Regions from separate parts of the Methylobacterium currus genome, predicted to be linked through region 2. Evidence: riboswitches for the same ligand, from Rfam matches in the RefSeq annotation. Region 2 holds a riboswitch; each other region holds the start of a gene.

Evidence for each region. Region 2 has a riboswitch for cobalamin ahead of DA075_RS09535 (CbtB domain-containing protein). Riboswitches for the same ligand answer to the same signal wherever they lie in the genome.
Region 1: another riboswitch for cobalamin. It lies ahead of DA075_RS18500 (TonB-dependent receptor); the one in region 2 lies ahead of DA075_RS09535 (CbtB domain-containing protein).
Region 3: another riboswitch for cobalamin. It lies ahead of DA075_RS04245 (TonB-dependent siderophore receptor); the one in region 2 lies ahead of DA075_RS09535 (CbtB domain-containing protein).

What each region holds. Positions count from the first base shown of each region.
Region 1 is NZ_CP028843.1:3,963,223-3,973,169, reverse strand. It holds gene DA075_RS18535 (hypothetical protein) at 1-245, shown strand, start outside; gene DA075_RS36035 (hypothetical protein) at 737-1,696, shown strand; partial or broken gene DA075_RS37575 (IS66 family transposase) at 1,741-2,396, shown strand; gene DA075_RS18515 (TonB-dependent siderophore receptor) at 2,462-3,478, shown strand; gene DA075_RS18510 (acetyltransferase domain-containing protein) at 3,478-4,659, shown strand; gene DA075_RS18505 (TadE/TadG family type IV pilus assembly protein) at 4,782-6,014, opposite strand; cobalamin riboswitch at 6,454-6,653, shown strand; gene DA075_RS18500 (TonB-dependent receptor) at 6,857-8,890, shown strand; gene DA075_RS18495 (HoxN/HupN/NixA family nickel/cobalt transporter) at 8,936-9,947, shown strand, end outside.
Region 2 is NZ_CP028843.1:2,035,573-2,045,519, reverse strand. It holds gene DA075_RS09565 (nitrite reductase) at 1-389, opposite strand, end outside; gene cobN (cobaltochelatase subunit CobN) at 386-3,673, opposite strand; gene DA075_RS09555 (Uma2 family endonuclease) at 3,680-4,270, opposite strand; gene cobW (cobalamin biosynthesis protein CobW) at 4,562-5,596, opposite strand; gene DA075_RS09545 (DUF1636 family protein) at 5,593-5,970, opposite strand; gene DA075_RS09540 (CbtA family protein) at 5,967-6,725, opposite strand; gene DA075_RS09535 (CbtB domain-containing protein) at 6,812-6,988, opposite strand; cobalamin riboswitch at 7,019-7,222, opposite strand; gene cobU (bifunctional adenosylcobinamide kinase/adenosylcobinamide-phosphate guanylyltransferase) at 7,321-7,869, shown strand; gene cobO (cob(I)yrinic acid a,c-diamide adenosyltransferase) at 7,866-8,471, shown strand; gene DA075_RS09520 (prephenate dehydrogenase/arogenate dehydrogenase family protein) at 8,659-9,432, shown strand; gene tatC (twin-arginine translocase subunit TatC) at 9,541-9,947, opposite strand, start outside.
Region 3 is NZ_CP028843.1:930,423-940,369, forward strand. It holds gene DA075_RS04230 (OpgC family protein) at 1-234, shown strand, start outside; gene DA075_RS04235 (SGNH/GDSL hydrolase family protein) at 195-1,103, shown strand; gene DA075_RS04240 (TAXI family TRAP transporter solute-binding subunit) at 1,319-2,257, shown strand; cobalamin riboswitch at 2,356-2,579, shown strand; gene DA075_RS04245 (TonB-dependent siderophore receptor) at 2,755-4,902, shown strand; gene DA075_RS04250 (hypothetical protein) at 4,902-5,162, shown strand; gene DA075_RS04255 (acetyltransferase domain-containing protein) at 5,159-6,298, shown strand; gene DA075_RS04260 (hypothetical protein) at 6,767-7,012, shown strand; gene DA075_RS04265 (hypothetical protein) at 7,078-7,275, opposite strand; gene DA075_RS04270 (DUF6481 family protein) at 7,313-7,696, opposite strand; gene DA075_RS04275 (hypothetical protein) at 7,700-7,987, opposite strand; gene DA075_RS04280 (cold-shock protein) at 8,010-8,219, opposite strand; gene DA075_RS04285 (oxidoreductase) at 8,593-9,738, opposite strand; gene gatB (Asp-tRNA(Asn)/Glu-tRNA(Gln) amidotransferase subunit GatB) at 9,871-9,947, opposite strand, start outside.

The DNA of each region.
Region 1 (9,947 bases), 1.9 Mb from region 2:
CCGACTGGATCGAGGGCAACCTAGTCAACCCGAACGGGCCCTGGCCGCGACCGGTCGAGCTCGACGTCGTCCAGCGCGCCGTCGCCTCCGCCTTCCAGGGGGAAGGGGCTTGGCGCATCAACTGGCTCAAGCCGCCCCACGCCGGGTCGAGCACGCTGCTCGCCCTCATCCACATCTACTTCGGCGCGCACGAGGGCCACGACACCATCTTCTACGAGCGGTCGGACGGCGACGCCCAGAAGTAGCACGATGACCGCCTCTACCCGATCCTGACGTCCTCGACCGCCCTCGTCGGAGTCTTGCTGTGGATCAACACCCAATCGTTACCCCAGGCTGGATCAGGGGCAAGCCCTTGAAGCTAAATTGGAAATACTAATTCAAGTGGGGTCCCGATCGGCGCCGATCGCGACACCACTTGGAGCCAGTTATTTAATGCACCATCAATGTTTTGGGTAAAAATCATTGTAGGGGTTCGCTTCGTGCTGATACACAAACAAGCGATTCATGCTGCAAAAATTAACTACCGAAACAATTTACGTCAAAATATAGCTAATTGTGTTACGCAATATCCGGAATTACATCACATGATTGCTTGAAGTTGTACGATTTTAGCGGTGCTTCAATGACCGTAACATGGTTGGATTGGTTCGCATGGACACGATGCGAACTGCAACGTAAAATTTACCGGACTGCTAATTTGCGGCTCCCCAACGATCTGAAGACACCGGAGGGTGCCATGCGCGTCCTCACATCCCGATGCGCTATGAAGGCAGTAGAAGCACAGCGCACCGGCGAAATTTTACCTGAAGTGGAACGCTTCCTCTCGGTGCTGTGCTCTTATTTTGTAGTTGATAACAGCGATACAAATGCAATATCAACTCGTAATTTGAGATTGGAACGTCATTTAGTACCGCATCTAGTGAAATTGGCGCTAGAAGAACCCGAGATCGCTGAATGGTTAGAGCTTTGTCGCGAATTTCCAATTCTATATATCGATTTTCCGATGAATTCCTGGATGATTTCACAATCTGTGCAGGTGGGAGCGATATTCGTAGATAACGGGGTTGCTGAAATGCACGATCTCGCGGTTGGATTTGGCGATCTACGTCATCCCACCATCTCGGTTGTGCTGGCACCAAAGGACACGAGGTGCAAGCGCCGCCTCGTTTGGGAAATGGGAACGGAGAATGTTCACGATGAGTTGTTGGGCGGCGCTTTAGATGATCTTGCCGGTCAAATACCATCAACTCGAGATTTGATCGCGGCAAGCGGCTTGGCATTGTCTGATTTTTGCCGCTTGATGGAGAAAATGGTCGGAGCAGTACTTTTCCAAGAAAATTCACTTCAGGCAGCAGCAGCACCAGCAATGTGGGCCAACCAACTGCCGTCTGATCGTGTACGGCGTGCCGCGTGCTTACGAGAGGGCGCCAATCGCAATAATAGTGATGAGGTTCGCTCTCTGTTTAGGATCGTAAGAATTGGCCTTGTGCCAGATACCGCACGGAGAGGCCTCCCGAAGGCCGCGACTATTTCTCAGCATAGTCCGCTGCTCTGCCCGGTTTGGGTGCGTGGACATTGGCGCAATCAACGACATGGGTCAGGCCTATCCGAGACTCGCCGAATTTGGATCGATCCTCATCATAAAGGCCCAAGAGACGGACTCGCGAGGCAGCTAATGAACCTGATTGAGTCTTGATTTCAAAGTGTATCGCCAAGACGAGATCTGCGCGCGACGGCGTTGTGCTGGCAACCTCGACGCGCTCGGGCTGGCTTAGCGCAATTGCAGCCACGCTGCAGCCGCTGACGGAGCTTCTACGCCGGGAAGTGATCGGCGGCTGCGACGTCCTGCACGGCGATGACACGTCGATCCTAGTGCTGGCCCTGGCACGGGCAAGGCGAGCACCGGACAGCTGTGGACCTATGTGCGAAACGAACGCCCCCACGACGGCGTTCGTCCGCCAGCAGCTATGTTCTTTGCCTCGCCCGACCGTCGGGGCGAGCGCCCGCTCGCCCACCTAGCGGCCTTCTGCGGCGTGTTGGTGGCCGACGGCTATGCCGGCTTCAACGGGCTGTACGAGGCTACCCGTGCCGGCGGCGCCCTGACCGAGGCGAGATGCTGGGCGCATGTGCGCCGCAAGATCATCGACGTGCACGCCGCGACGGGCTCGGTCCTCGCAGTGGAGGCGCTGGAGCGGATCGGGGCGCTCTCCGGGGTCTAGTGCGACATGCACGGCAAGCCGCCCGATGCGCGCACTCGCGAGCGACAAACCCGCTCGAAGCCGCTGGCCGAGGCGCTGAAGGCGTTTGCCGAGACGAGCCTGGCCCAGGTCCCGAGCCAGTCCGACCTGGCCAAGGCGTTGCGCTACATGCTGGCGCGCTGGCCGGCGCTCATGCGCGCCTTCGATGACGGGCGTCTCGCCCTCGACAACAACGCGGCCGAGCGGGCGCTGCACTGCGCTGCGTGGCGGTCGGGCGCAAGAACTACCTGTTCGCGGGATCCGAGCCGGGCACCGAGAACCTGCTGCGCTCGACCCCGCGGCTGGACCCGTTCGCTCTCGACCTGTTCAACCCGGTGTACGGCCAGCCCAAGCCGCCCTTCACGCGCCGCTACAGCGCCAGCGAGAACGTCGGCAATACCGCCGTCTACGCGCAGGACCAGATCGCCCTGAGCCCGGAGTGGAAGCTCCTGCTCGGCAACCGCACCGACTTCTACAACCAGACCTTCCGCGACAAGGTCGGCGGGGAACGCACAGAGCAGGACCGCACCGGCTTCTCGCCGCGCGCCGGGTTCGTCAACCAGCCACTCTCCTTCCTCTCGCTCTACGGCAACGTGGCTGCCTCCTTCCGTCCGAACACCGGCTTCGACAGCGCGACGAGGCCCTTCGCCCCGGAGACGGGCTTCGGCTACGAAGTCGGAGCCAAGCTCGACCTCTTCACGGGCTTGAGCGTGACGGCCGCGGCCTTCCACATCGAGAAGGAGAACGTCCTCACCACCGATCCCGAGGATTTCTTCTTCCAGATCGCGGCCGGTGCCGTTCGCAGCCAGGGCTTCGATCTGAGCTTCGTCGGGCAGGTGACGCCCGAGTTCCGAGTGATCGGCGGCTACGCTTTCATCGACGCGGCGGTGACGCGCGACGAGGTCCTGCGGGTCGGCTCGCCACTCCTCAACATCCCGCGCCACTCGGGCAGCCTGCTCGGCGTGTATGAGGTCCAGGGCGGCGACTGGAAGGGCTTCGGGATCGGTGGCGGCGTCCGGGCCGTGGGCTCGCGCCTCGGCGACAGCGGCAACGAGCGGTTCCGGCTGCCGGGCTACGTGCTTGCCGACGCCCTCGTCTACTACCGGTACGAGAACCTGCGCTTTGGGCTGAACGTCGACAATATCTTCGACGCAACCTACTACGAGCGCTCCTACAACTCGTTCTGGGTCGGCGTCGGCGAGCCTCGGCGCGTGACCGTCAGCATGACGGCCCGCTTCTGATGGGCGTGCATCGAGTGACGCTTCCAGCGTCGACAGGTGCACCGCTCACGTCTGAACGCATCGGCTCCGTCGATGCGCTCCGCGGGCTGGTGATGGTGCTGATGCTCCTCGATCACCTGCGCGAGACGTGGTTCCTGCACGTGCCCGTCGCTGATCCGATTGACGCCAGGACTGCCCTGCCAGCCCTGTATCTGGCCCGCCTCGCGGTCAGCCTGTGCGCGCCCGTCTTCGTCGCGCTGACGGGCGTGGCCGCATTCCTCTTCAGCACCCGGCACACGCGGGCGGCGACACGCGCCTATCTGGTGAAGCGCGGTCTCGTGCTGATGGCCCTGGAAATCCTCTACCTCTCCGAACTGTACTGGGGCGTGGCCAGTCCGACCCTCTGGCTTCAGGTGATCTGGTGCATCGGCGTGTGCATGATCGTCCTCGCGACGCTGATCGGCCTGCCGCGCTCGGCCCTCCTCGCGATCGGGCTCCTGATCGCCTACGGTCACAACCTTCTCGACCCGATCCAACTCCAGCCCGATCAGCCCTTGTTCCCCGTCTGGGCCATGCTGCACCACCGCGACACAATCGCGCTGCCGTTCGGACTGGTCGCGAAGACGACCTATCCGGTGCTTGCATGGATCGGCGTCATCGCGCTCGGCTACGCGATCGGCCCGTGGTTCCTGCCCGGGGTCGAGGTCCGCACGCGCGAGCGGCGTCTTGTGGGGCTCGGCTGCATGATGCTGATCGCCTTCGGGTTGCTGCGCCTCGCGAACAGCTACGGCGAGAAGCCCTGGTTCGTTGTCGACGGCAGCGCCCTGCGGACGGCGATGAGCTTCTTCGCGCTGACGAAGTACCCGCCCTCGCTGCTGTTCCTGTTGCTGACGCTTGGGATCGGTGCGCTGCTCCTCGTCGCCCTGGAGCGGGCGCGCGCTGCTCCAGCCGTCACGGCGTTGGCGGTGTTCGGCGGTGCCCCGATGTTCTTCTACCTGCTCAACCTGACGGTGCTGCGGGCGCTGTATCACGCCGCCCACGCGATTTGGGGCTCGACGCAGAGCTTGCTATCCGGTGTAGCGAACTACGCCTGGGTGTTATTGTGGTATGTTGGGCTGATCGTGCCCCTCTACCTGCCGACAGCGTGGTTCTCGTGCTTCAAGGCGTCACGGCGCGAAATCGCTTGGCTGAAGTACCTCTAGGGCCGAACCCAGCAGCTTGACCGTGCGAAGGGTGACCTCCGATCCCATCCAGACCACGGTGGTAGCGTCTCGGATGTCCGCTTGGATCAGAAAGTGATCCCTTACTACCGGACACAAAGATCTTATTCCGCCAGCCGTGTGCCGGCCGTCTTGGTGCTTGGCCCGACGCCTTGAGGGACCGGCACTGATGCGCCCGCGTAGTTGCTGTTGATGTAGAGCGTGGCCTTGTCCGTGACCTGTAACTTCTTGGCGATGACCACCGTCCACGGCGATTGATCGGATACCTTGTTGCCGTTGCCGCCAATCAAAAGTGTTGCGTTCGGAAGATAAACCGTACCGTACATTTTACGGATGTTCTTCGCGGTGAGTTCAATCGTTCCTGAAAAGCTACGATCGGTCATCAATGCAAATCCGGCAAAAATCCCTCCCTTGCGCCCTTCCAGAGACAGACCGGCATTGCCGTTGAGATTGATCGACGCGAAATCTTTTAGAAACACCACAGCATCGGTTCCGACGATCTGTGCGTTGCCGCTCATCGTCAACGATCCGCCCGTAAAGTAATGCTCCCCGGCCGACAGCGTAATGGTTTCATTGCCGGACAACTCGATGTCGCCACAGTGAAGCCCTGGGTTCAGATAGGTTGTGCTGGTGATACTCGTCGTATCGCACCCGGTCGGGAACGCGATGTTCAACGCGGCAAAAGGGTCCGGCATGACGCGTGTGCCGGTGAGGGGGTTGGGACTGATCGCGCCGAACGCACCGCCTGCGGCACGCGCATCACCCGCAGTCACCAATGCGCCCCCCGTTGCAGCGAGGTCGCTGTTGCTCTGCACGAGGCATCCGGCCGCGTTCAAGGCTCCGCTGCTATCGAGACCGACAACCGTGCCGCCGCTGCTCTGGATGCCTAGCACGCATAAGGGACCGCTGGCGTAGCGGATGGCTTTGGCCGTGACGTGCAGGTTCCAGCCGCCGGGGGGAAGGAGGCTGCGGAAGAACGACGGACGATTTGCGCCTTGACTGACCGTCATCGCAGAAGCTTTGAGATCCAACACTGCGGACGAGGTGACAGCCCAGCGCAAGCGCATGGGGTCGGCCAAGTTGTCTGCAAACACTCTGGTCCGCTCGGTGGTAGCGGTAGAGAGATCAACGCCCAACTCGGCCGCGCCTTTCAGGGCGGCTGTGTCCACGATGGTTTGTAGCTTTGTACGAGTGAAGAAGACCTCGGCCACCTCCACGGCTCCAAGTGTGGCCATTGCAAGGACCGGCAGCGCCGTAGCGAGGATGATGATGACCGCGCCGCTCTGGTCTCGCTGAAATGCCCGCGCCCGGGCAAGCGCACACGTTCCCGCGGCCACGTTCAATTTCGTTAACACTTGTTTACGCCAGCTCGCACCGGACAAGATATCGTCCGCCGTATGATACTCTCTCCAACTAGGGGTAGCGCAACGTAAGTAAAAATATCATAAATTATGCGCTGAACGCTCATAATCAATTTCAGCCTTAAGTTGCAACTTCATTGCAGGAAAGTGCCGTAGGTAATTATTACTTCTTCATAAATATCTAACTATTTTTGGCTTGCGACCTCCGCGGTCCACAATGCGGATGTGCGTTTCGCAGTGAGAAAACGAGCGTTTTCCACCACCATCTGCGTTTCGCGCGGTCAAGTCGAAAGAGTTTTGACCATAATGTGGATTGTGTGAGCGGATCTGTCGGGCGCTGGCCCGTCGCCAGCGCCCCGGCACGAAGGCCGCAGGACTCCTGCCTCCGATCTCGTTGACTCGACTCAGGACCCTGAAATACCAATGGCTCGACGGTTCCCTTCGGGGATCAAAAGGGAACGCGGTGAGGTGCTGCAAGCACCGAGACCGTGGCTGCCCCCGCAACTGTAAGCGGTGAGCCTTCCGCCACCATGTCACTGGGCAGCCTCGCTCGGGAAGACGGTGAGAGGGCAGCGACCCGCGAGCCAGGAGACCTGCCGTCAGTCGTGGTCACGCGCGAAGCGCGTCGGGCGGGGTGTCCTGGCGGGTGTCGGCACGGGTCTTCGGGATCCGGGCGGCCTTGTTCGCGGTGACGTGCCACTGCCGTTACCCAGGTCTCGACCGTGTCCCCTTCCCGCCTGTCGCTCGCTTCAACGTTCTTCACCTGCGTCGCCACTTTCGTGGCTCCTCCTGCCGACGCCCAGGAGGCTGCGGGCGAGATCCGCCTCGACGAGATCGAGGTCGCGGCCCCTACGCCCGTGCCGTCCGGCGCCGCGTCCGCCAGCGCCGGCTATGTCGGCGGTGTCACGGGCATCGGTGGCGCCCTCATGACCGTCAATTCCGCCAGCGCCGGGATCATCTCGGGCGCGCAGCTCAACAGCCGCCCGGTCACCCGCCCGGGCGAAGTGCTGGAGGAGGTGCCGGGCCTGATCGTCACCCAGCATTCCGGCGAGGGCAAAGCCAACCAGTTCTTCCTCCGCGGCTTCAACCTCGACCACGGCACCGACATCGCCATCCACGTCGACGGCATGCCGGTTAACATGCGCACGCACGCCCACGGCCAGGGCTACGCCGACCTCAACTTCCTCATTCCGGAACTCGTTGGGGCGGTCGAGTTCCACAAGGGCCCGTACTTCGTCCGCGACGGCGACTTTGCCTCGGCAGGGTCGGTGCGGATCGACTACCTCGACAAGCTCGACCGCAACATCGCGCTGACCACGCTGGGCAGCTTCGGCTTCAAGCGCGGGCTCTCCGCCGCCTCCGTGCCGCTCGGTACGGGCAACCTCCTGGTGGCGGGCGAGGCGCAGACCTATGACGGGCCGTGGGTCGTGCCCGATGCCCTGCGCAAGCTCAACGGCGTCGCCCGCTACAGCCAGGGCACCGCGACCGACGGGTTCGCAGTCACCGGCATGGCCTACTGGTCTAAGTGGAACGCCACAAACCAGATCCCCGAGCGGGCGGTGGCGGAGGGCATCATCGGCCGCTACGGCACGCTGGATCCCACCGACGGCGGCGATACCGGGCGCTTCTCGCTCTCCGGGCGCTGGAGCCAGTCGGGCGCGGGCGGCATCACCCGGGCCTCGGCCTACGTGATCCGCTACCAGATGAACCTCTGGAACAACTTCACCTACTTCCTCAACGACCCCGTCAACGGTGACCAGTTCCGCCAGCGTGATGCCCGGGTGCTCGGCGGCGGTGAGATCTCCAGGGTCTTCCAAGGCGACCTGTTCGGGTTGCCGATGGAGAACGAGATCGGCGTCCAGACCCGCACCGACGACATCCGGGTCGGCCTGTTCAACACCACCGCCCGGCAGTACCGCTCGACGGTGCTCGACGACCGAGTGCTGGAAGCGAGCGCCGCCTTCTACTACGAGAACCGGGTGCGCTGGACCGACTGGTTGCGCACCAGCGTCGGCTTCCGGGCCGACGGGTACTACGCCGATGTCCGCTCCGACACCGCGGCAAATTCGGGCCGGGCTCGCGACGGCATCGTCAACCCGAAGCTCGGGGTGGTGTTCGGGCCGTGGGCGGATACGGAGATTTACCTGAACTACGGCGGTGGTTTCCACTCGAACGACGCCCGCGGCGTCACCGCGACGGTCGATCCGGCAAGCCCGCTGTTCAACATCAGCCGCTCGCCCTTCCTGGTCCCCTCGACCGGCTACGAGGTTGGGATCCGCAACCGCTCCATCGCCGGACTGGAGACGAGCCTCGCCCTGTTCCGGCTCGATTTCGCATCCGAGAACCTTTTCCAGGGCGACACCGGCACCACCGAGCCGAGCCGGCCGACCCGCCGTTTCGGCATCGAGTGGAGCAACCACTACGCGCTCACCCCTTGGCTGCGGTTGGAGGGCGACCTGACGATCACCAACGCGCGCTTCTCCGACCGCGACCCCGTCGGCCAGCGCGTGCCGGAGGCACCGACCACCATCGCCTCGGCGGGCGTCACCTTCGGCAAGGGCCAGGGTTGGTTCGGTAGCTTGCGCTTCCGGTACTTCGGTCCCCGGCCCCTGATCGAGGACAACTCGGTGCGCTCGAAGCCGACCGCCCTGCTCAACGGCCGGATCGGCTACGCCTTCGACAACGGCGTGAGCCTCGCCCTCGATGTGCTCAACCTGACGAACGCCCGGGCCGACCAGATCACCTACTACTACGAGTCCCGTCTGCCCGGAGAAGCGGCCGCCGTTGCCGACCGACACTTCCACCCGGTCGAGCCGACCGCCGTACGCCTGACCCTGGCGGGGCGGTTCTGACGGGCATTCCTGGCTGAGACGAGCCCTACCATCTGGAGCGGACCCTTGCTGCCCAACCCCTTCGACGATCAGCCTGCCCGTCTCAGGGTCAAGGTCGGGCTCGTCTACGCCGTCCTGATCGCCGCCAACATCGCGGCCTGGGCAGCGGCCTTCGCGACCTTCGCTCATCAGCCCGTCCTGCTCTCGACCGCTTTCCTCGCCTACAGCTTCGGACTGCGCCACGCCTTCGACGCAGACCACATCGCGGCCATCGACAACGTGGTGCGCAAGCTCATGCAGGAGGGTCGGAAGCCCCACTCGGTCGGCTTCTTCTTCTCTCTCGGCCACTCCACCATCGTCATCCTGGCCTCGGGCCTGATCGCCGTGACGGCCGCGGCGATGAAGGACAGCTTCGACCAGTTCCACGACCTCGGCGGCGTGATCGGTACCGCGGTCTCGGCGACGTTCCTGCTCGTCGTCGGCATCGCCAACCTGTTCATCCTGCGAGGCGTCTGGGCTGCGTTCTCCCGGGTGCGGCGAGGCGGCAAGATCGTAGACGAAGACCTGAACACCCTCCTGTCCGGACGGGGGCTGCTGGCGCGCCTGTTCCGCCGGGTCTTCGGGGTGGTCTCGCGCTCATGGCACATGTACCCGATCGGCTTCCTCTTCGGGTTGGGCTTCGACACCGCGACCGAGGTCGCCCTGCTCGGGATCTCGGCGACGCAGGCCACGCAGGGCCTGTCGTTCTGGGCGATCCTGATCTTCCCGGCGCTGTTCACCGCGGGCATGACGCTCCTGGACACGACCGACAGCGTGCTGATGACCGGCGCCTACGGTTGGGCGCTGGCGAACCCGGTTCGCAAGCTCTGGTACAACCTGACTATCACGGCGGCCTCCGCGACGGTCGCGCTGTTCATCGGCGGCCTGGAGGCCCTCGGCCTGATCGGCGACAAGCTCGGGCTCACAGGCGGACTGTGGCAAGCGGTGAGCACGCTCAACGACAATTTGGGCGAGGCCGGCTTCGCCGTCGTCGGCATCTTCGTCGTGGCGTGGATCGCCTCGGTCATCATCTACCGCG
Region 2 (9,947 bases):
GGCAGCCCCGCGACCTCCCGGCCGATCGCCTCCACCGCCGCGACGATGCCGAGGCCATCCGCCCCGGCGAGCGGCGCATTGAGCGTCAGCCGCTGCGGCCCGCCGTCATGGCGCACGTCGCCCAAGCCGGCCTCGCCCAGGATCGCGACGACCTGCGCATGACGGCCCGCCGTCACCCCGCGGATCTGAAGGTTGCCCCGGGCGGTCACGTCGAGGAGGCCGTTGCCGCCCTCCTGCGCGGCGCGGGCCGCGGCGCGGGCCTGAACGGCGCCGAGCCGGCCGGCGACCGGGTGGAGGCGCACGAGGAGGCCGTCGCCGGTCGGCATCGGCCGGGCGAGGCCCGGGCACCAGCCGCGACGAGGCGCCGGATTGACGGGGGCGGGGCTCATTCGGCGGCCTCGCGGGTCTCGTCGAGGGCGGCCAGCGAGTTGCGCCGGCTGCGCCACAAGCCACGGTCGCGCAGGTCGGCGAACCGGCCGCGCAAGGCCTGCGCGACGCCCGGATTGGCGGATTCGATCGCCGCGAGCACGTCCGGATCGCCCAGATAGGCGTCGTAGAGCCGGTCGATGTCGGCATCCGCGACCGCGTCGGTGGCAGCCGCCATGACGAACACCGCGTCCAACCCTTGCGCCAGCTCCTGCGCCCCGCGCCAGCCGTGGCGGAGCTGCGCGGCGATCCAGCGCGGATGGGCGAGACGGCCGCGCACCAGCCGCGCCACGTCCTCGCGGGCGGTGCGGGCGCGGGGCGCCTCGGGGCGGCTGGTGTCGAGGCTGTAGAGGACGGGCGCGGCACCGAGGGACGCCGCGGCGGCGGAGAAGCCGCCCATCGCGTCGGCGGCGGCGTCGCCGTCGAGGAGGTCGCGCTCGGCCACGTCGAAAGCGTGGAGATAGGCATCCGCCGCCGCGACCCGGGCGGCGAAATCGGCGTCCGGACCGCCCGGTTCCTCCGACGAGCCGGTCGCCTCCGCGGTGGCGTCGAGATAGGCCCGGGCGAGGTCGCCGCGCTCGCTCCACCGGCCGTCGAGGGCGAGGGCCGCGGTGCCGGCGCCGTAGCGGCCGGGCGCCGCCCCGAACACCCGCGCCGGCGCCTCGCCCCGGCGGCGGGCGGCGGCGAGCGGGTTGTCGGCATCGTCCTCCTCCCGCGACGCGACCGCCCGTGCGGCACGGTCGAGGAGCGCCAGCGTCTCCGGGAAGGTATCGCGGAAGGCGCCGGAGACCCGGACCGTCACGTCGATCCGCGGCCGGTCGAGGAGGGCGAGCGGCAGCACCTCGAAGCCGGTCACCCGGGTCGAGGCGTGGTCCCAGACCGGGCGCACGCCCATCAGGGCCAGCGCCTGCGCCACGTCCTCGCCGCCGGTGCGCAAGGTGGGCGAGGCCCACAGATCCATGACGAGGCGGGCGGGATACTCGCCCTCGTCCTGAAGGTAGCGGCGCACCACCTCGGCGGCAGCGTTCTCGCCGAGCATCGCGGCGGCGCGGGTCGGCAGGGCACGGGGATCGAGGGTGGCGAGGTTGCGCCCCGTCGGCAGCACGTCGGCCCGGCCGCGGGCCGGCGAGCCGGCGGGGCCCGGCTTCACGAAGCGGCCGTCGAGGGCGGCGAGCAGCCCCGCCCGCTCGGCCGGACCGCATTCGGGATGGGCATCGGGCCCCTCGCCGAAGACGTGCAGCCCGTCGCGCATCGTCACCTCGGCGAGGTCGCACAGATGCGCGTCGAGGGCGGCGAGAGCGTCCGGCATCGAGGTGGCGCGGTCGATGCCGGCGGCCGCGAGCAGGCCCGCATCCTCGGCCCGCTCCAGGATGCCCCGGGCAATCAGGGACGCCCGGCGCGGATCGAGCACCGTGGCGGCGGAATATTCCTCCACCAGCTCGCGCAAGGTCGCGGCCTCCGGATCGAGGCCGGCCGCCGCGGTCTCCGGCGGCAGGTGCCCGATCGTGACCGCGCCGATCCGGCGCTTGGCCGGGGCCGCCTCGCCGGGATCGTCGACGATGAACGGATAGACCACCGGCAGCGTCCCGGTTGCGAGGGCGGGCCAGCAGGCGGGGGAGAGCGCCACCGCCTTGCCGGGCAGCCACTCGGTGGTGCCGTGGGTGCCGAGATGGATCAGCGCGTCGCACCCCTCGCGGAGCGCCAGGTGGAAGGCGAGATAGGCGTGGCAGGGCACCGCGTCGGGGTCGTGATAGCCCGCCTTGCGGTCGCCCTTGTGGCCGCGGTCCGGCTGGAGCGCCACCAGCACGCGGCCCGCCGGCAACGCCCGGAACCGGAAGGCGCCGTCCCGGCAGGCCGGATCGTCGGCGGGCTCGCCCCATTCCGCCGCGAGGGCCGCGCGGGCCGTGGCCGGCAGCCGGGCCCGCCAGGCCTCGTAGGCGGAGAGCGGCACCGCGAGGCTCGGGGCCTCCTCGGTGAGGCGGCGCATCAGGACGTCGGGCTCCGGAATGTCGGCGACCGCGTAACCCTCGTGGCTGAGGAGGTCGAGGATCCCCCGCGCGCTCGCCGGGGTGTCGAGCCCGACCGCGAAGCCGGCCCGGCCGCCGCGGGCCGGATAATCGGACAGGACGAGCGCGAGGCGGCGCTCCGACCGGGGCGTGGCGGCGAGGCGGGCCCAGGCGGCGGCGCGGCCGGCGGTGGCGGCGAGACCCGAAAAATCCGGCACCGCCCGGCGCTCGCGGAATCCGTCGACCTCCGGCGCCTCCTCCTTGTGCGAGATCGGGAAGCCGGAGAGCCGGCCGTCGAATTCCGGCAGCGCCACCTGCATGGCGAGGTCGGCGGCTCCGAGCCCTCTCGCCGAGGCTGCCCAGGCCTCCCGGCCGGCGCCGACCGTGAAGGCCTGGATCACCGGGCAATCCGCCTCGTCGAGCACGAAGCCGGCCTCGTCCCGGGCCGAGAAGGCGGTGGCGGCGACGATCACGGCGGGGCGCTGGGTCGCGATGGCCTCCCGCACGGCCGCTACCGCCTCCGGCTCCTTGAGGCTCGCCACCGCGACGATGACGGGGGCGAGGCCGCGCTCCCACAGGGCCGCCGCGAGGGCGGTGGCCGGCGCGGTGTCGCCGCCGAGGATCGCCGACCGGTAGACGAGCACGAGGGCCCGGGGCAGGGCCGAGGCGGGCTCCGCCCGCTCGCGGACGCCGCAGCCCGGGCACCAGGCAAAGCCCCGCGGCAGGGTACGGGGCGGTTCCGCCACGACCGGCCGGCCGAGTTCGGCGGCGATCCGCATGAGGAGCCGACGCAGGTTGTCGGTCCCGCCGGCGCGGAAATAGGCGTCGAGGGTCGTCCGAAGGTCGGGCGTCACCGTCGAGACCGCGTCGAGGCGCGGATCCGGCCGGTCGTCCCCCGGCAGCACCGCGAGCGGAATGCCGTGCGTCCGGCAGGTCTCGGCCAGCCGCTCGATGCCGTAGCGCCAGTAATCGAGCCCGCCGAGGCAGCGCACCAGCACGAAGCGGGCCCGGGCGATCACCGCGTCGGCGTAGAGGTCAACCGAGAGTGGATGGCGCAGCTGCGCGAGCTTGGCGAGCCGCAGGCTCGGCCAGTCCCCGCGCAGCCCCGCATAGGCATGGCCGAGGCCGGCGAGGTCGGAATCGGTGAAGGACAGGGCGACGATGTCGCCGGGCGCCTGGCCGAGATCGACCGCCGCCTCACCCTCGTCGAGGGAGACCGTATCGATGCGCAGGAGGTGCATCGGCCCTCAGGTCCCCGAAACCAGGCGAGGCCGCGGTGGGAACGCGACGCCGTCATGCACGTCCGCCAACGCCGGGGTCATGCCGAACTCTGGCAGCTCGATCATCTGGTCGAGCCCGGCCGCGAGGCGGCGCTGCCAGGCTCCGTCCGCGTCGCGGCGCCAGAGGGCGATCCCGGGGGCGTTCGGCTCGACCAGCAGGATCACCGCGAGGCTCGCGACCGGCTTGCATTCCTCGAGCTTGTCGAAGGCATCGAAGTCGCGGGTCGAGGGCGACAGGAGCTCGACGACCAGCCGCGGCTCCGCCGCCGTCAGCCCGTTCGGGTCGCGGGCACCGCAATCGACGCCGAGATCGGGACGGCGGATCTGGCCCGGCAGGGTCTCGACGCTGCCGTCACCGGTGAAACGGCGGCACGGCGTCCCGCGTAGCCGGATGCGGAACTCCGCCACGAGGTTGACCACGATATCGTCATGGACATCGCGCGCACCGGCCATCATCCGCACCGGCACCCCGCCGACCAGCCCGTAGCGTTCGTCCTGGCGCTCCTGCCAGGCGAAGAACTCCTGCACGCTCCAGCGCCGCGGCGCAGGCTCCGACATGCGATGCCCTCCCGGGCTGGTGTTGCTGTGGTGCGAGGTCAACGCAATGCCGAGGATATGGCCTCTGATGTTCTCGGCTTCAAAGTAGAACGCGGGTCACTCCTCTCCCTGCAGGCGGGAAGAGGGCCGTGTCGACGTTCAGGAGACACGGCAGGCTCAGGCAAAGCCGGAGCGAGGGTGAGGGGGGCTCGACGAGTGAGACTCCTCCGGCAACACCCCCTCACCGTCGGCTGCCGCCTCGCCGCCCGCGGGGAGAGGAAAAGGCGCACAATCCGTCGTGCGAAGCCGCGCTTACCCCTGCAACGCCGCCGCCACCGCCTCCTTGTCGAACCCCGCCAGCCCAATCACCACCAGCGTCCCGTCCCGGTGCTCGGCCGAGCGCCAGGGGCGGTCGTAATGGTGGGCGACGCGGCGGCCGACGCCCTGGACGACGAGGCGCATCGGCTTGTCGGCGACGGCGCAGAAGCCCTTGATCCGCAGCACACCCGCCACCTCGGCGGCCTTGGCGACCCGGGCGGCCAGGTCCTCGGGTGAGCCGGCGGCCTTCACGGGAAGCGCCACGCTCTCGAAATCGTCGTGGTCATGGTCCTCCTCCGTCTCGTGATGCGAGGGCCGCGCGGCGAGGTCGTCCTCCGCGGCGGCATTGAGGCCGAGCAGCACGCGCGGATCGAGGGCGCCGTGGGCGGTCTCGACGAGCTTGACGGCCCGCGGCAGCTGCGCCTCGACCTCGGCGCGGACCCGCGCCCGCTCGCCCTCGTCGAGGAGGTCGGACTTGTTCATCACCACGAGGTCGGCGCAGAGGAGCTGATCCTCGAACACCTCTTCCAGCGGGTTCTCGTGATCGACGCTGGCATCGGCCGCGCGCTGCGCCGCCAGCGCCTTCGGGTCGTCCGCGAAGGCGCCCGACGCCACCGCCGGCCCGTCCACCACCGCCACCACGCCGTCGACGGTCACCCGCGAGCGGATCGCCGGCCAGTTGAAGGCCTGGACCAGGGGCTTCGGCAGGGCGAGGCCGGAGGTCTCGATCAGGATGTGCTCCGGCGGCTCCGGCCGGTCGAGGAGCTTGTTGAGCGCCGGCACGAAGTCGTCGGCGACGGTGCAGCAGATGCAGCCGTTCGGCAACTCGACCACCGCGTCGGCGTCGCAGCCCGGGATGCCGCATTCGGCAAGCAGGGACCCGTCGAAGCCGACATCGCCGAACTCGTTGACGATGATCGCGAGGCGCCGGCCGTCGTTGTGCTCGATGGCGTGGCGCACGAGCGTCGTCTTTCCGGCGCCGAGGAAGCCCGTGACGATGGTGCAGGGGATCTTGTTGAGGATGGTCATGGAGTCACCGGCGCGGGAGGGATGCGGGCGACGACGCCCTTGCGGAACTCTTGTGGACGTTCGCGCCAGGGCACGACGCCGTCGGCCGTTCCGGCATAGAGGCCGATGCCGTCGAGGATGACCTCGGCGGAGATCGCCGGGTCGAGGTCGCCGTAGACATAGGTCCAGCGGCCGGGGCTCACGACCGCCACGGTGCAGGGCCGCTTGCAGACCGAGAGGCATTCCACCGGCTCGATCCGCACGGGCGTGCCGGGCCGGGCCGCGAGCGCCTGGGCGAGTGCATCGTGCAGGCGGGCGCCGGCGCGGGGGCCGTCCGCCGGATCGGCGGCATCGCGGCAGGTGGTGCAGACGTAGAGGGTGACGGGATCGCTCACGCGGTCACCTCGCTCCGACGCGCGGCGCCCTTCGTCCCCGCAACCGTGCCCCAGGCCCAGCCGAAGGCGAGGCCGAGCACCGCCCAGAACGCGAAGGCGACCGCCAGCGAGCGGGCGGCGAACTGCGCCGCGTAGACCGGTGGCATCGCCGAGATCTCCTCGGGCCCGTGCGGGGCGCCCCAGGCATGCGGCGCGACGACGAGGGCGAGGCCGAGGCCGATCGCGGCCGGGCCGCGGCGGATCGCCACCAGGTAGAGGCCGAGGGCCGTGGCGAGCGCCGTCGCGACCCACCAGAGCTGGCGCGATTCAAGGGCGGCGGCCGCGGTGCCGGGCAATTCCGGCGGCAGCCCGACCGCCGGCGCGAGGCTGGCCGCAAGGAAGCCGCCGATGCCGAATTTCAGCGCCTCGGAGGGCGTCACCTCACGGCCGGTCGCAACCAGCACGGCGCCGAGGAGCAGCGCGTAGCCGACGCCGCTCACCAGGGTCGCCAGCGCCGTGAAGGCGAGGCGCGGCAGGCCGGGGGCCGGCTGCCATTGCGGCTCGCCGCCATGGTCGTGACCGGCCGAACTGTGGCCAGAATGGGCGAGCACGATCAGCGGGTTGGCCGAGACGCGGGTGGGCGCGACGGTCTCCGCCGTCTCGTACTTCTCCGCCGCCAGGATCAGCGGCGAGGTGAGGGCGAATTGCAGCAGCGAGGTGACGCATGCGGCGAGGAAGCCGGCGACCAGGGCCGCGGCGAGCAGACGTTTCGTCATTGGTGGATCACCTGCACGACCAAAGGGCCGCGGGCCCGCGCCCGGTCGGGACGCAGGCCGCGCGGCCTCGAAGGGTTAGGCCCTGGTCAGTGGCAGGGGAAGTTGTGGGCGTGGCGCCAGTCGTGCGCGGCGTTGTGCAGGGCGACCACGGGCGCGAAGCCGGAGACGAACAGCAGCCCGATGCCGAGGGTTGCGGCGAGGAGGACGGCGCTCAGGCGTTCGCCGACGAGGGCGGGAGAGAGGGACCGGGTGATCGCGACCATGACGAACTCCTGCCGCCCCACCGGCGGCGTCGAGAGAAAGGGGTGACGGCAGGTCTCCTGGCTCGCGGCCTCTTGAGCCGGTCCACCGCCTTCCCGGATCGCTCCAGTGGCCGATGGCGGACCGTGTGCGACCGCTCACAGTTGCGGGGGCAGCCGCGGCACACCGGAAGAGATCCCGGATCCCACGTTCCCTTTTCACCTCGTCGCCGAGGCACCGTCGGGGCGACCCTATCGGGTTGCTGGCGGGCTTGCAATCGGCGCAGCCTGCCGCGACACATCCGGCCCCGAGATTTCCGCGATGTCCAAATTTCCGCGATGTCCAGGAGGAGCAGATGCCCGTGCCGGATCCGGACCGCGCCGCCCCGCGCCTGACCCTGGTGCTGGGCGGCGCCCGCTCAGGCAAGAGCCGCTACGCGGAAGGGCTGATCGAGGCGCTCCCGGGCCCTTGGCTCTACGTCGCGACGGCGCAAGCCTGGGACGACGAGATGCGCGCGCGCATCGCCGAGCACCGCGCCCGCCGCCCCGCTCCCTGGGAGACGGTCGATGCGCCGCGCGACTTGGCCTCGGTGATCCGGCGGGCGCCGGCCGGCCGGCCCGTTCTGGTCGATTGCCTGACCCTGTGGCTGACCAACGCGATGCTGGACGAGGATGCCGACCTCGCGGCGGAGCGCGACGCGCTGGTGGAATCCTGCCGGACGGCGGCCGGGCCGATGGTGCTGGTCTCGAACGAGGTGGGTTTGAGCATCGTGCCGGAGAACGCGCTCGCCCGCCGGTTCCGCGACGAGGCCGGGCGTCTGCACCAGCGTCTGGCGGCTATGGCCGACAGGGTGGTGCTGGTGGTGGCGGGCCTGCCGATGATTCTGAAGGGAGAAGCCCGATGAGCGACGACGAGGCGGCGCGCCACCGCGCCAAGATGGAGAAGCGCAAGGCGGTGCAGGATGCCGAGGTCGCGGCCAAGACGATCGAGAAAGGCCTGCTCATCGTCCATACCGGCCCCGGCAAGGGCAAGTCGACTGCCGCCTTCGGGCTGATGCTGCGCGCTTTGGGCCGCGGCTGGCGGGTCGGGGTGGTGCAGTACATCAAGGGCGCCTGGGAGACCGGCGAGCGCTTCGCCCTCGAACGCTTCGGCGATCAGGTCGACTGGCACACGATGGGGGAGGGCTTCACCTGGGAGACCCAGGACCGGGCCCGCGACGTGGCGGCCGCCCAGGCGGCGTGGGCCAGGACCGAGGCGCTGATGGCCGATCCCGGCATCCGGCTCCTGATCCTCGACGAGCTCAACATCGCACTGCGCTACGACTACCTGCCGCTGCCCGAGGTGGTGGAGGCGTTGAGCCGGCGCCGGCCGGACCTGCACGTCGTGGTGACGGGGCGCAACGCCAAGCCGGAGCTGATCGCCGTCGCCGACCTCGTCACCGAGATGGGGCAGGTGAAGCACCACTTCGCCGCGGGGGTGAAAGCGCAGGAGGGCATCGAGTTCTGATTGACGGTGAGGGAAGGAGGGGGCTACAGGCTCGGCCATGACCAGCGCCCTCCCGACCGGACTCTATTACGCGCCGCGCACCTAGCGGCGGAGTGCTTGTCATCTCTCAACCGCTGCGACGTGTCGGCGGTTGAGGCTTCCCAGGAAATCCAGGCCCGCCGACCTCGCCCCAGATCCGAGGTCTTCCGTGCCGTCCTCTCCCATCCCGCTCCCTTCTCTCGGCCTGATCGGCTTCGGCGCCTTCGGTCGCCTGGTCGCCGCGCATCTGGCGCCGCTCTTCACGCTCCGCGTCCACGACCCGTTCGCGCCCGAATCCGAGTTCACGGCGGCCGGGCTCGCGCCGGTCAGCCTGGCGGAGGCCGCCGCCTGCCCGGTGGTGATCCTGGCAACCCCCGTCTCGACCCTCGCCGCATTGGTCCGGGACATCGCCCCTCACCTGACTCCGGGCGCCCTCGTCCTCGATGTCGGCTCGGTGAAGGTGCGGCCGGCGCAGATCATGCGGGCCGGTCTGCCGCCTGGGGTCGACATCGTCGCGACCCATCCGCTGTTCGGGCCGCAGAGCGCGCGGGACGGCTTGCGCGGCCTCAAGATCGCGGTCTGCCCGGTGCGGGGCGACCGCGGACCCAAGGTCGGCGCCTTCCTGCGGCGGGCGCTCGGGCTCACCGTGATCCTGACCACGCCGGAGGCGCATGACCGCGAGGCGGCGGCGGTGCAGGGGCTGACGCACCTGATCGCCAAGGTGCTGGTGGCGATGGAGCCGCTCCCGACCCGGATGACCACCCGCAGCTTCGACCTGGTGATGCAGGCCGTCGGAATGGTCCGTCACGATGCGCCGGAGGTCTACCACGCCATCGAGCGCGAGAACCCCTACGCGGGTGAGGTGCGGCGGCGGTTCTTCGAGCTGGCGGCGCAGATGGATGAGGAGTTGGGAGAGGTTGAACTGGCTAGCGCCGAGGTTTGACGCCTGACCTCAGGCCTTGACACAAACCTGTCATTCCGTGGCCGCAAAAGTGGAGCCCGGAATGACTTGGAGGCTGGCAACAACCTCGGAGAGGGTCGGGCCCGAACCTTAGTCTCCTGCCGCTTCCTCCGCTGCCCGGGCGCGCTCGCGCCGCTTCTCCATCGCCCGCACCGAGAACACCGACGCCTCGTAGAGGAGCAGCATCGGGATCGCGAGCGAGAGCTGGCTGATCACGTCCGGCGGGGTCAGCACCGCGGCGGCGACGAAGACCAGGACGATCGCGTAGCGCCGGCGGTCCTTCAGGAACTTCGAATCGATCAGACCGATCTGGCCCAGCAGGGTCAGGATCACAGGCAGCTGGAATGCGATCCCGAAGGCGAAGATCAGCGTCATGATGAGCGAGAGGTACTCGTCCACCTTCGGCAGGAGCTCGATCGTGGCCTCGCCGGGCTGGCCGATCTGCTGCAGGCTGACCGAGAAGCGGATCAGCAGCGGCATCGCCAGGAAGTAGACGA
Region 3 (9,947 bases), 1.1 Mb from region 2:
CAGCCACGGGCGCGCTGGCTCACGCGGCAGCTCGCCGGCCTCGGCCGAAACTCGCTCGCGGTGTTCTCGGTCGGTTCGGTCGCCAGCCTCGGTGCACAACTGATTCGTTTCTGGAGCGGGGGAGGTTTCGCGACGGACATATTTGTCGTAGGGTGCGGGTTGGCTTCTCTCTCCTTCACGGCATGGTTCGTCGAATGGCGCTCTCGCTCTCCCCGGCCCTCCTCGGCGGCGTGAGCCTCGCCATGGCGTCGTGCCTCGGCTTCGCCGTGCAGGCGCAGTCGACGACGCCGCAACCGGCCCAGGTTCAGCCGGCGCCCGTCCCGCCCCAGCCGGCCCTTGCCGAGATCCCGGCGCTCCAGGCCACCGCGCCGAGCCCGGACGCGCCCGATCCGAGCCTCTCCCCGGAATGCCGGGTGCCGGGCTCCAAGCTCTACACGCTGGCCAAGCTCAAGGCGGTGAAGAAAGCCCTGCGCGAGCACCGTGCCGTCCAGGTCCTGACCATCGGCTCCAATTCCGGGGGGCTCGGCACCGCCGCCACCTACCCGGTGCGCCTCGAAGACGCGCTGACCCGCTCCCTGCCCGACATCGAGGTGACGGTGGAGAGCCGCGGCGTCTCCGGCGAGATCGCCTTCGGGGCGGCCGAGCGCCTGCGCAACCAGGTGGCGGAGATCGAGCCCGACCTCGTGGTCTGGCAGGTCGGCGGCAACGACGCGCTTGCCCGCGTCGACATCGAGGACTTTTCGCAGTCCCTCGCCGAGACCGTGGCCTGGATCAAGTCCCACGGCATCGACGTGGTGCTGGTGGATCCCCAATACACCGCGAGCCTCGCCAAGGACGATTACTACCGCCAGTTCGTCCAGGCGATCCAGAAAGTCGCCGAGCGCGAGCAGGTGCCGCTGGTCCAGCGCTACGAGGCGATGCGCTACCTCGCCACGCGGGCGATCAGCGCCCTCAAGGGCGACACGGCGCAGTCCGGCGCGGGCTTCCGCCTGGCCGATCTCGGCTATCGCTGCATGGCCGAGCATGTCACCCGGGCGATCACCGTCTCGCTGCTCCAGCCCGACGTGGCACCGGTGCCGGTGACGCCGGTACCGGCCAACTGAACCGCCGCGTCGCCACCTTTCTTCACACCCGCCACGTCAATCCGGGGCCGCGCCGCGGAACCCGGAATCCGGACACTCAGGTGATCCAGGATGACGCGGAACGCGATCCGCCTATTTCCGGAAAGCCTGCGGCTCCGGATCCCGAGCTCCGCGACGCGGACCCGGAACGACGTCACGGATGGCACCAACGTCGAGAGAAGGCAGGACAAGAAGCAATGCCAAAACCCTGGCTGATCGCCGCCGCCTGCATCGCTCTCCTCGCCGTGCCCCCCGCCTCCCACGCCGCTGAACCCCTGCGCCTCGTCCTCGCCACCGCGACGCCCGGGGGCGGGTTTCCGGCCTATGGCGAGGCGCTGGCGGCGGCGATCCGGGAGGTGGATCCGGACCTCACCCTGGAGCTGCGCGCCAGCAAGGGTTCGACCGAGAACCTCGTGCTCCTGCGCGACGGTCAGGTCGATCTCGGCCTCGTCCAGGGCGAGTACGCCTACGAGGCGCTGTCCGCGCAAGGCACGCCCCCGGCCGTGACGGTGGTCGCGCCGGTCTACGCGGCACCGGGCCTGTTCGTGCTGCCGGCCGAGAGCCCGGTGCGCGGCATCGACGACCTGCGCGGCAAGCCGGTCGCCCTCGGCACGCGGAGTTCCGGCCTCACCGCCATGGGCCGGACCATCCTGCGCGGATCGGGCATCGACCCCGAGCACGACATCCGCCCGATCCTCCTCGACCATGCCGGCGACGGCCCGGCGATGGTGCGGGACGGACGGGCCGCGGCCCTGTTCGGCGGCGGCACCGGCTGGCCGGGCTTCCTGGCGATGGCCGAGGCACCGGGCGGCGCCCGCTTCCTCGGCCCCTCGGCGGCGGCGCTTCCCGCGATCCTGGCGGCGAGCCCGTCCCTGCGGCGCATCACCGTCCCGCCCGGCACCTTCCCGGGCCAGGATCAGGCGATCGAGACGGTGGGGTCGTGGAGCTTCATCCTCGGCAAGCCCGGCCTCGACCCGGCCTCCGCCGCCCGTCTCGTCGCGGCGATCGACAAGGCGAAGCCGGCCCTCGCCCGGCGCCTGGCGCATGAGCGGCCGAGCGATCCCCGCGATCTCGCGGAAGCGGTTCCGGCTTCGTGGCTCCACCCCGCCACGGCGGCCTTCCTGCGCGGCGAGTAGGCCACGGTCGCATCATCGGCCGGTGTGTTCCCGTGGACACATAGTCTGAAACGTTATTACAGTGCGTTTCCAAGTGTTGCTCCCCGGCGGGCGGCCTGCCATGGATGCGGCCGCCAAGGTTCCCCGGGTGCGAGCCCGCGGGTGAAGAGGGAACTCGGTGAGCCGTTCGGATGCGCAGGTATCCGCGGCGAGGCCGAGGCTGCCCCCGCAACTGTGAGCGGAGAGGTTCCGCCGCCGATGGCCACTGATGCTCCGACACCGGGAAGGCCGGCGGGACCGATGATCCGCGAGCCAGGAGACCTGCCTTGAGCCTGCGCCGTCCGGCGCGGTCACGTCCTGCGGGCGGTGCGGCCCCCGGGGGAGCGCTCGGGCTGTCCGCCGCGTGGCCGCGCGGGCGCCGCCTGCTGCTCGCCCGGAACGCGCCGCACGGCAACCATCGAGTGCGCTCCGTGAGAACCCGTCCGCCGCTCCACCGTCCCCGATCCGGCCCGCGCCCGATGCCCGTCCTGGCGACCGCCCTGGGCTTCAGCCTCGCGGTCAGCGCCGCGCAGGCACAGGAGACGATCGCCCTCGACGAGGTCGTGGTGGAGGGCCCGCGTCCGTCCGGGCCGGCGCTCCCGGCGCTCTCCTCCGCGGCTGCTGGCACGATCGGGCTCATCGGTCCCACCCCGGGCTTCCGCGGCGACCGGGCCGTCAGCGCGACGCGGACCGACACGCCGCAGCGCGACGTGCCGCAGGTCGTCACCGTCGCCCCGCGCGAGGTCATCACCGATCTCGCCGCCACGCGCGTCGACCAGGTCTTCACCTACACGCCCGGCGTCGCCCAGCAGAACAATTTCGGCGGCCTGTCGGTGTTCAGCTACGCCATCCGCGGCGTGACCACCTCCGAGTTGTACAAGAACGGCTTTCCCCTCAACCGCGGCTACCCGCCCCCGCCCGACGCCCAGAACGTCGAACGGATCGAGGTGCTCAAGGGCCCCGGCGGCGGCCTGTTCGGGCGCAGCGACCCCGGCGGCCTGATCAACATCATCACCAAGCAGCCGACGCGCGAGCGCTTCGTCGAGATGGGCAGGCTGTGGGGCTCGTTCGGGCAGGTCCGCGGCACGGTCGATTCCGGAGGCAGCCTCAACGAGGACGGCACGCTCCTCTACCGCTTCAACCTCGCGGCCGGACGCCAGGACAGTTTTCGCGATTTCGTCGACGGCGACCGGCTCCTGGTCGCGCCGGTGGTGAGCTGGCAGGTCACGCCCGACACGAAGGTCACCGTCGAGACCGAGTTCCTGCGCAACCGCACCGTGTTCGACCGCGGCGTCATCGCCATCGACAAGCAACTCGGCTTCCTGCCGATCTCGCGCTTCCTCGGCGAGCCGGGCCAGAGCATCCATCAAGCGTCCGACTCGATGCAGGTCCGGATCGATCACCGTTTCGATGCCGACTGGCAGATGCGGCTCGCCACCTATTTCAACACCGGAAGCCTCGTCGGCGAAGCGGCCGAGATTCGCGCCATCGCGGCCGACAACCGCACCGTCTCGCGCGACCGCAATTTTCGCGATTACCGCTGGGACGTGGCCATCGGCCAGGCCGAACTGGTCGGACGCTTCGACACCGCCGGGATCGGCCACACCCTGCTCCTCGGCGTCGAGCGCGAGAGCACCGACAGCCGCACGGTCTACCTGCGCTCCAACGTCCGCACCAACCCCTACGCGATCGACATCTATGATCCACGTTACGGCCAGCCGCCGCCGCCGTACACGATCCCGCGCAACAACATCGAGCACATCACCAACACCGCGCTCTACGCGCAGGATCAGCTCGTTCTGTCGCCGGAATGGAAGGCGCTCGTCGGCGTGCGGTTCGACATCTTCGAGGATTCGTTCCGCGAACGGGTTCCGCGCAGCCAAGCCGACCAGAGCTGGGCCGCCGCCTCGCCACGGGCCGGCCTCGTCTACCAGCCGCTCCCGGAACTCGCGCTCTACGCCAATGTCGGCACCAGCTTCCGGCCGAATATCGGCCCGGATGCCGCCGCCGCATCGCCCGGCCGGCCGGTCGAACCCGAGACCGGCCTCGGCTACGAGATCGGCACGAAGCTCGACCTGTTCGGGGGAGCGTTGAGCCTCACCGGCGCCGCCTTCCGGGTCGAGCGCCAGAACGTGCTCACCCCCGATCCGCGCAACAGCGGCTTCTCCATCGCGGCGGGCGCGGTGCGCAGCCAGGGCTTCGAGTTCACGGCGGCCGGTCAGATCACGCCGGAGATCAAGCTCCTAGCCGGCTACGTCTTCGCCGACGCCGTTGTCACCAAGGACAATCTCCTCCCGGTTGGTGCGGCACTCATCAACGTGCCGCGCCACTCGGGCAGCCTGCTCGCGGTGCACGAGGTGCAGGAGGGCCCCTGGAAAGGCCTTGGACTCGGCGGCGGCGTGCGCGCCGTCGGCGAGCGGGCGGGCGACGCCGCCGGCAGCGGCTTCCGGCTGCCAAGCACCATCGCGGTCGATGCGCTCGCCTATTACCGCTGGGAAAATGTCCGGTTCGGCCTGAACGTCGAGAACGTGTTCGACACCACGTATTACGAAAGCTCGCTCAGCGCGTTCCGGGTCTATCCGGGGGCGCCGCGCCGGTTCACCGGCACCCTGTCGGTGCGATTCTGATGGCAGCGTTCCTCCGCAAGGGCGATGCCGGCCGCAAGGGCGATGCCGGCCGCGATGCCGCCGCCGCCCGCGCCCGGCGCTACCGCCAGGGCCTCGCGCCGGTCCTGGCTCTCCTCGCCGCCGAGGCCGGCAGCACGCCCGAGGGCATCGCCGCCTCCTTGACCCGGCGCGGGGTGCGCAAGCCCCGCGGCGGCCGGGTCTGGACGCCGCCGGACGTGCGCCGGCTCCTCTCCCGGCTCGCCGCCGAGACCGGGTCATGACGGCACAGGGCACACCCTCCCCGCGCATCGGAGCGATCGATGCCTTGCGCGGCCTCGTCATGCTCCTGATGCTGGTCGACCACGCGCGGGAGACCTTCTTCCTGCACGCCCAGGTCCGCGACCCGATGGATCTCGCGGTCACCGCCCCCGACCTGGTGGTGACGCGGCTGACCTCGCATCTCTGCGCGCCGGTCTTCCTGTTGCTCACCGGGCTCTCGGCCCGCCTCTATGCCGGCAAGCACGGCACGGGTGCGGCGTCGCGCTTCCTCCTCACCCGCGGCCTGTTCCTGATCCTGCTCGAGGTCACGCTCGTGAACCTCGCCTGGACCGGCCGGCTCCTGCCGCCGGTCCTCTACCTGCAGGTGATCTGGGCGATCGGGCTCAGCATGGTCGCGCTCGCGGGCCTGATGCGGCTGCCGCAATGGGCGCTGGCGACGGTCGCGCTCCTGATCATGCTCGGGCACAACCTCCTCGACGGGATCGTGCTCGCGCCGGGCCAGGCAGGCTACACGCTGTGGTCGATCCTGCACCAGCGCGGCCTCCTCGACCTGCCCTGGGGTGTGGCCCGCACCTCCTATCCGGTGCTGCCCTGGATCGGCGTCGCGGCGGCGGGCTACGCCCTCGGACCGTGGTTCTCCCTCGATCCCGCCCCCCGGCGGCGCCGGCTCCTCGCCCTCGGGGCCGCGGCCCTTGCGCTCTTCCTGGTGCTGCGGGGGCTCAACGGCTATGGCGAGCCGGTGCCGTGGCAGGCCGGCCCGACCATGGGGGCGACGGTCCTGTCGTTCCTGAACCTCACCAAGTATCCGCCCTCGGCCGACTTCCTGCTGCTGACGCTCGGCCTCGGGCTCTGGCTCCTCGCCCTGTTCGAGGCGGTGCCGGCCGGGCGCCTCGCCTGGCTGCGGGTGTTCGGAGGCGCACCGTTGTTCTTCTATCTCGTCCATCTCTGGCTGCTGCGCGGGCTCTCTCACCTCGCTCTGGCGCTCGGCCTCGCAGGCGCTTCCGGCCGGATCGAGGCCGGTGCCCCGGCGCAGCTCTGGATGATCGCGGCGCTGATCAGCCTGCCGCTCTTTGCCGCCTGCCGCTGGATGGTGGGCCTGAAGCGGCGGGGGCGGCATCCCCTGCTGAGCTACCTGTGACGACGCGAACGAACCGTCGCTGCCGCGTGCTGTGGCGTTGATCTGGGACTGTCCGTCGTGGTCGACCTGCGCCGTCGGCAGGCTCGTGGTCGAGAGCCAGAGCGCGGGCAGAAGGACCGATAAGCGGGGGAGCAGAGTCAGGCCGCGATCATGCCTGTTGTTGCATCGACGCGCCCGCGCGCGGGGCAGGACGGGGATGTCCGCTGGTCGAACGCGCGGTCGCGGTGCTTGATGGCCGGCCCGTTCGGCATGTTTCTCATCTATGGCTAGGACGCCACAAAAAGCCGCCTCATCCGCGATTCCGGCAGTCTATCCGCGTGCCGCGCGTGAATGCAGCCGCATCCTTCGGATCGTTCCCGAGCAGAAGCATTTTTCGGCAGGCTATTCGATGCGTCATGCCATCAGAAAGGCTGGAACCCACCTGCCGCGCCGACGTTGTTAACCCCAGATGAACTGAGGAGATCACCCATGCGGACAGTCTTCACCGCCGGCGCGGCTGCGATCATCCTGGCCGGGTTCTCGGCTTCGGCGATGGCCGAGGAGACCACCGTGATCCATCGCGACCGGGCGCCGGGCATCGCGGTCGAGCATCGCGAGGGCATCGTCGAGCACCGCGACATCACCACCGGCAGCGTCGATTGCGGCTCCAAGACCGTCCACAAGGAGGACGGGATGGGCAATTCCAAGACCGTTCACAAGGAAGGCTGCAACTGACGTCTCGCGCCTTCAGGCGTGATCGGCAGCGGACCGCCCGGCGGACCGCTGTCACCCCGGACGGCTCAAGGGAGGGCGACGATCTCGCTTTCCCGAACGGCGCGCTCGCCCATCCGCGAGCGGATGCGATAGGCGGCTTCCCCGTTGCGATCCTCCGGCATCAGCCGCACGACCTCGAAGGCATCCATGTCGCTGGCATGGCTGTCGGACGATCCGGATCGCAGCATCCGCACGCGCTGATTCAGCTTGAACTTATGTGACATCGGCCACTCCTTCTGACACGCGGCGCTGCAGGGTGGGTCAACCCCGCTGGCGCGCCTTGCGGGCGGCGTAGCGAGCGTCGCGCGCGGCTTTCTGGTCGGCCTGCCGTGCTTCGGCGGTCCGCGCGGCCTCGGCAGCGCGCTCCGTCTCCTCGGCGGCGGCGATCTCGCGCCGGCGGGCCTCCTCGGCCGTCGCCTCGGCCTCTCGCGCGATCCGCGCCTCCTCCTGCACAGCCCGCTCGGCCTCACGCTCCGCCACACGGATCGTCCGCGCCGCAGCGATCGCCTGCCGGACGGCGCGTCGCGCCGCGAGGGCCGAGTCGTCGTCGGTGGTCCGCGCCTGGAACCGGGCGAGGGCGGCCTGCCGGGCCGCGGCGGCCGAGCCCAGGCGGTCGCCCAGGGAGGCTTCCTTGAACTTGCCCATCGCTCAGACCCGGCTCAGGGCGAGGGAGCGGATCGGGCGCGAGAACCGGTCGGCGAGGTGCCAGTGCAGCTCCCGGACCGAGTGATAGCGGTAGGTTCGGTCGATCAGGTGGCTGATGTCCTGGCTTTGGTCATCGACCTGCTGCCAGATCTGCTGCACCTGGAACGTGGCCGGCTCGATCGCCGCACCGGCAGAAGCAGAACGTGAAATAAAAGTAAAATTCACCCAGAGTAATCCATTTGAGGTCAGGCCCGCACCGTGGCGCAGGGCGAGGAATGCGGATGAAACCATCCGCATCCCGATCGTGAAGCAGTTACGCGGCGCGCAGGTTGCCGGCGGATTGCTTGCCGCTGCGACGGTCGGTCTCCATCTCGTAGGAGATCTTTTGTCCCTCCGAGAGGGTCTGCATGCCCGACCGCTCGACGGCGGAGATATGCACGAACACGTCCTTGCCGCCGTCATCCGGTTGGATGAAGCCGAAACCCTTCTGGACGTTGAACCACTTCACGGTGCCGATGGTCATTGTCGTATCCATAATCTGCAAGCGCATGGTGGAGCTCGGCACGCCGTCGGCAGCGCCAAGACTCAAGTCAATCGACGGATTTGGAGCGAGTGGCAGAGCATGCGCCAGCAACGAGGCGGCGGAGAGGCTCGGTAGTCAGGCCAACAATCGATATATCATTTCTAAATCAGATCGCGCCAGATAGCAAGGCGCTTGGAAAAATATTTGGAGCACCAGCCGGAACGACTGAAAAAGTCCGGCCAAGATCGCGGAAATTTCCGGAAAATTGTCCTGTAAAACGCTGTCTGCACTCACGAATTCGAGCATGGGCCGGCGGCCGGAGCGAGCCCCGCGACGGGTCCGAGTCCGGGCCCAGGATGCGGCTCCCGCTCGCTCAGGCGGCGCCGGCCGTCGCCGGGGCGGGCCAGCCGATGCAGGCCTCGTGGGCGCGGAAGTTGCGCAGCCACCAGCCCCAATCCTCCGGCACTAGCGAGAACGGGTCGGGATGCGCCAGCTCCCGCGCCGCCCAGACCGGCCAGTGCGGATTCGAGAGTGCGGGCCGCCCGAGGAAGACGAGATCGATGAGCTCGTCGCGGATCACCTGATCGGCCACGGCCGGCAGGCCGAGATTCCAGCTCACCCCGACCGGGATCCCGACCTCGCGCCGCACCCGCGTGCCGCGCTCGACCATGAACGACATCCGGGCGAAGGGCGGATCGGTCATCTCGTCGGTGTTGAAGCCGATCGAGAGGTCGGCGAGGTCGAGGCCGTGCGCCTTCATCCGGCCGACCGCCACGACCGCCTCGTCGAACTGCACGCCCTCCGGGTGGAGATCGTCGGAGCCGAGACGCATGGTGAGGGGCAGGCGCTCCGGCCACACCGCCCGCACGGCGTCCAGCGCCTCGAGGTGGAACCGCAGCCGGTTGTCGAGGCTGCCGCCGTACCGGTCGTTGCGCTGGTTGGCGAGCGGCGAGAAGAAGCTGGCGCCGAGATAGCCGTGGGCGAAGTGCATCTCCAGCCACTCGAACCCGGCCTCGTGGGCGCGCCGCGCCGCCTCCGCGTAGGCCCGATGGAGGCCGGCGATCTCCTCGATGGTCAGCTCCTCGACCGGGTAGGTGTAGCGTCCGCCATAAGAGATCGGGGAGGGGGCCTTGAGCTGCCAGCCGTCGGGATGGTCCGGTGGCAATTGCAGCTTGCCCTCCCAGGGCTTCTGCTCGCTGCCTTTCCGCCCGGTATGCCCGAGCTGGATCGCCGGCACGCCGCCCATGTCCTTGATGATGCGGGTGACGCGGGCGAGCCCCTCGATGTGGCGTTCGTCCCAGATGCCCGCGCAGGCGCTGGTCGTGCGTCCCTCGGGGGTGATCGCGATCTGCTCGGGGAAGACGAGCCCGAACCCGCCCGCCGCCCGGGAGCCGTAGAGCATCACGTGATAATCGCCCATCGCCCCGTCGACCGACCGGTGCATGGTCATCGGCGACATCGCGATCCGGTTGCGGAGCGTGACGTCCTTCAGGATGAAGGGGCTGAACAGGTCGGGCATGCGGCCTCGCGGGATCGGGCGGATCCCGCCCTGGGACCCAGAGCCTAGGCCAGTAAAACCATCGCCCGCAAGGGATTGGGGCGGCAGACGATCGTCCGCCGCCTTGACCTCGGCGTGAGGCAGCTCGTCGCCTTACTCGATCCCGAGCTTCGCCTTCAGGAGCGCGTTCACCGCTGCCGGGTTGGCCTTGCCGCCGGTGGCCTTCATGG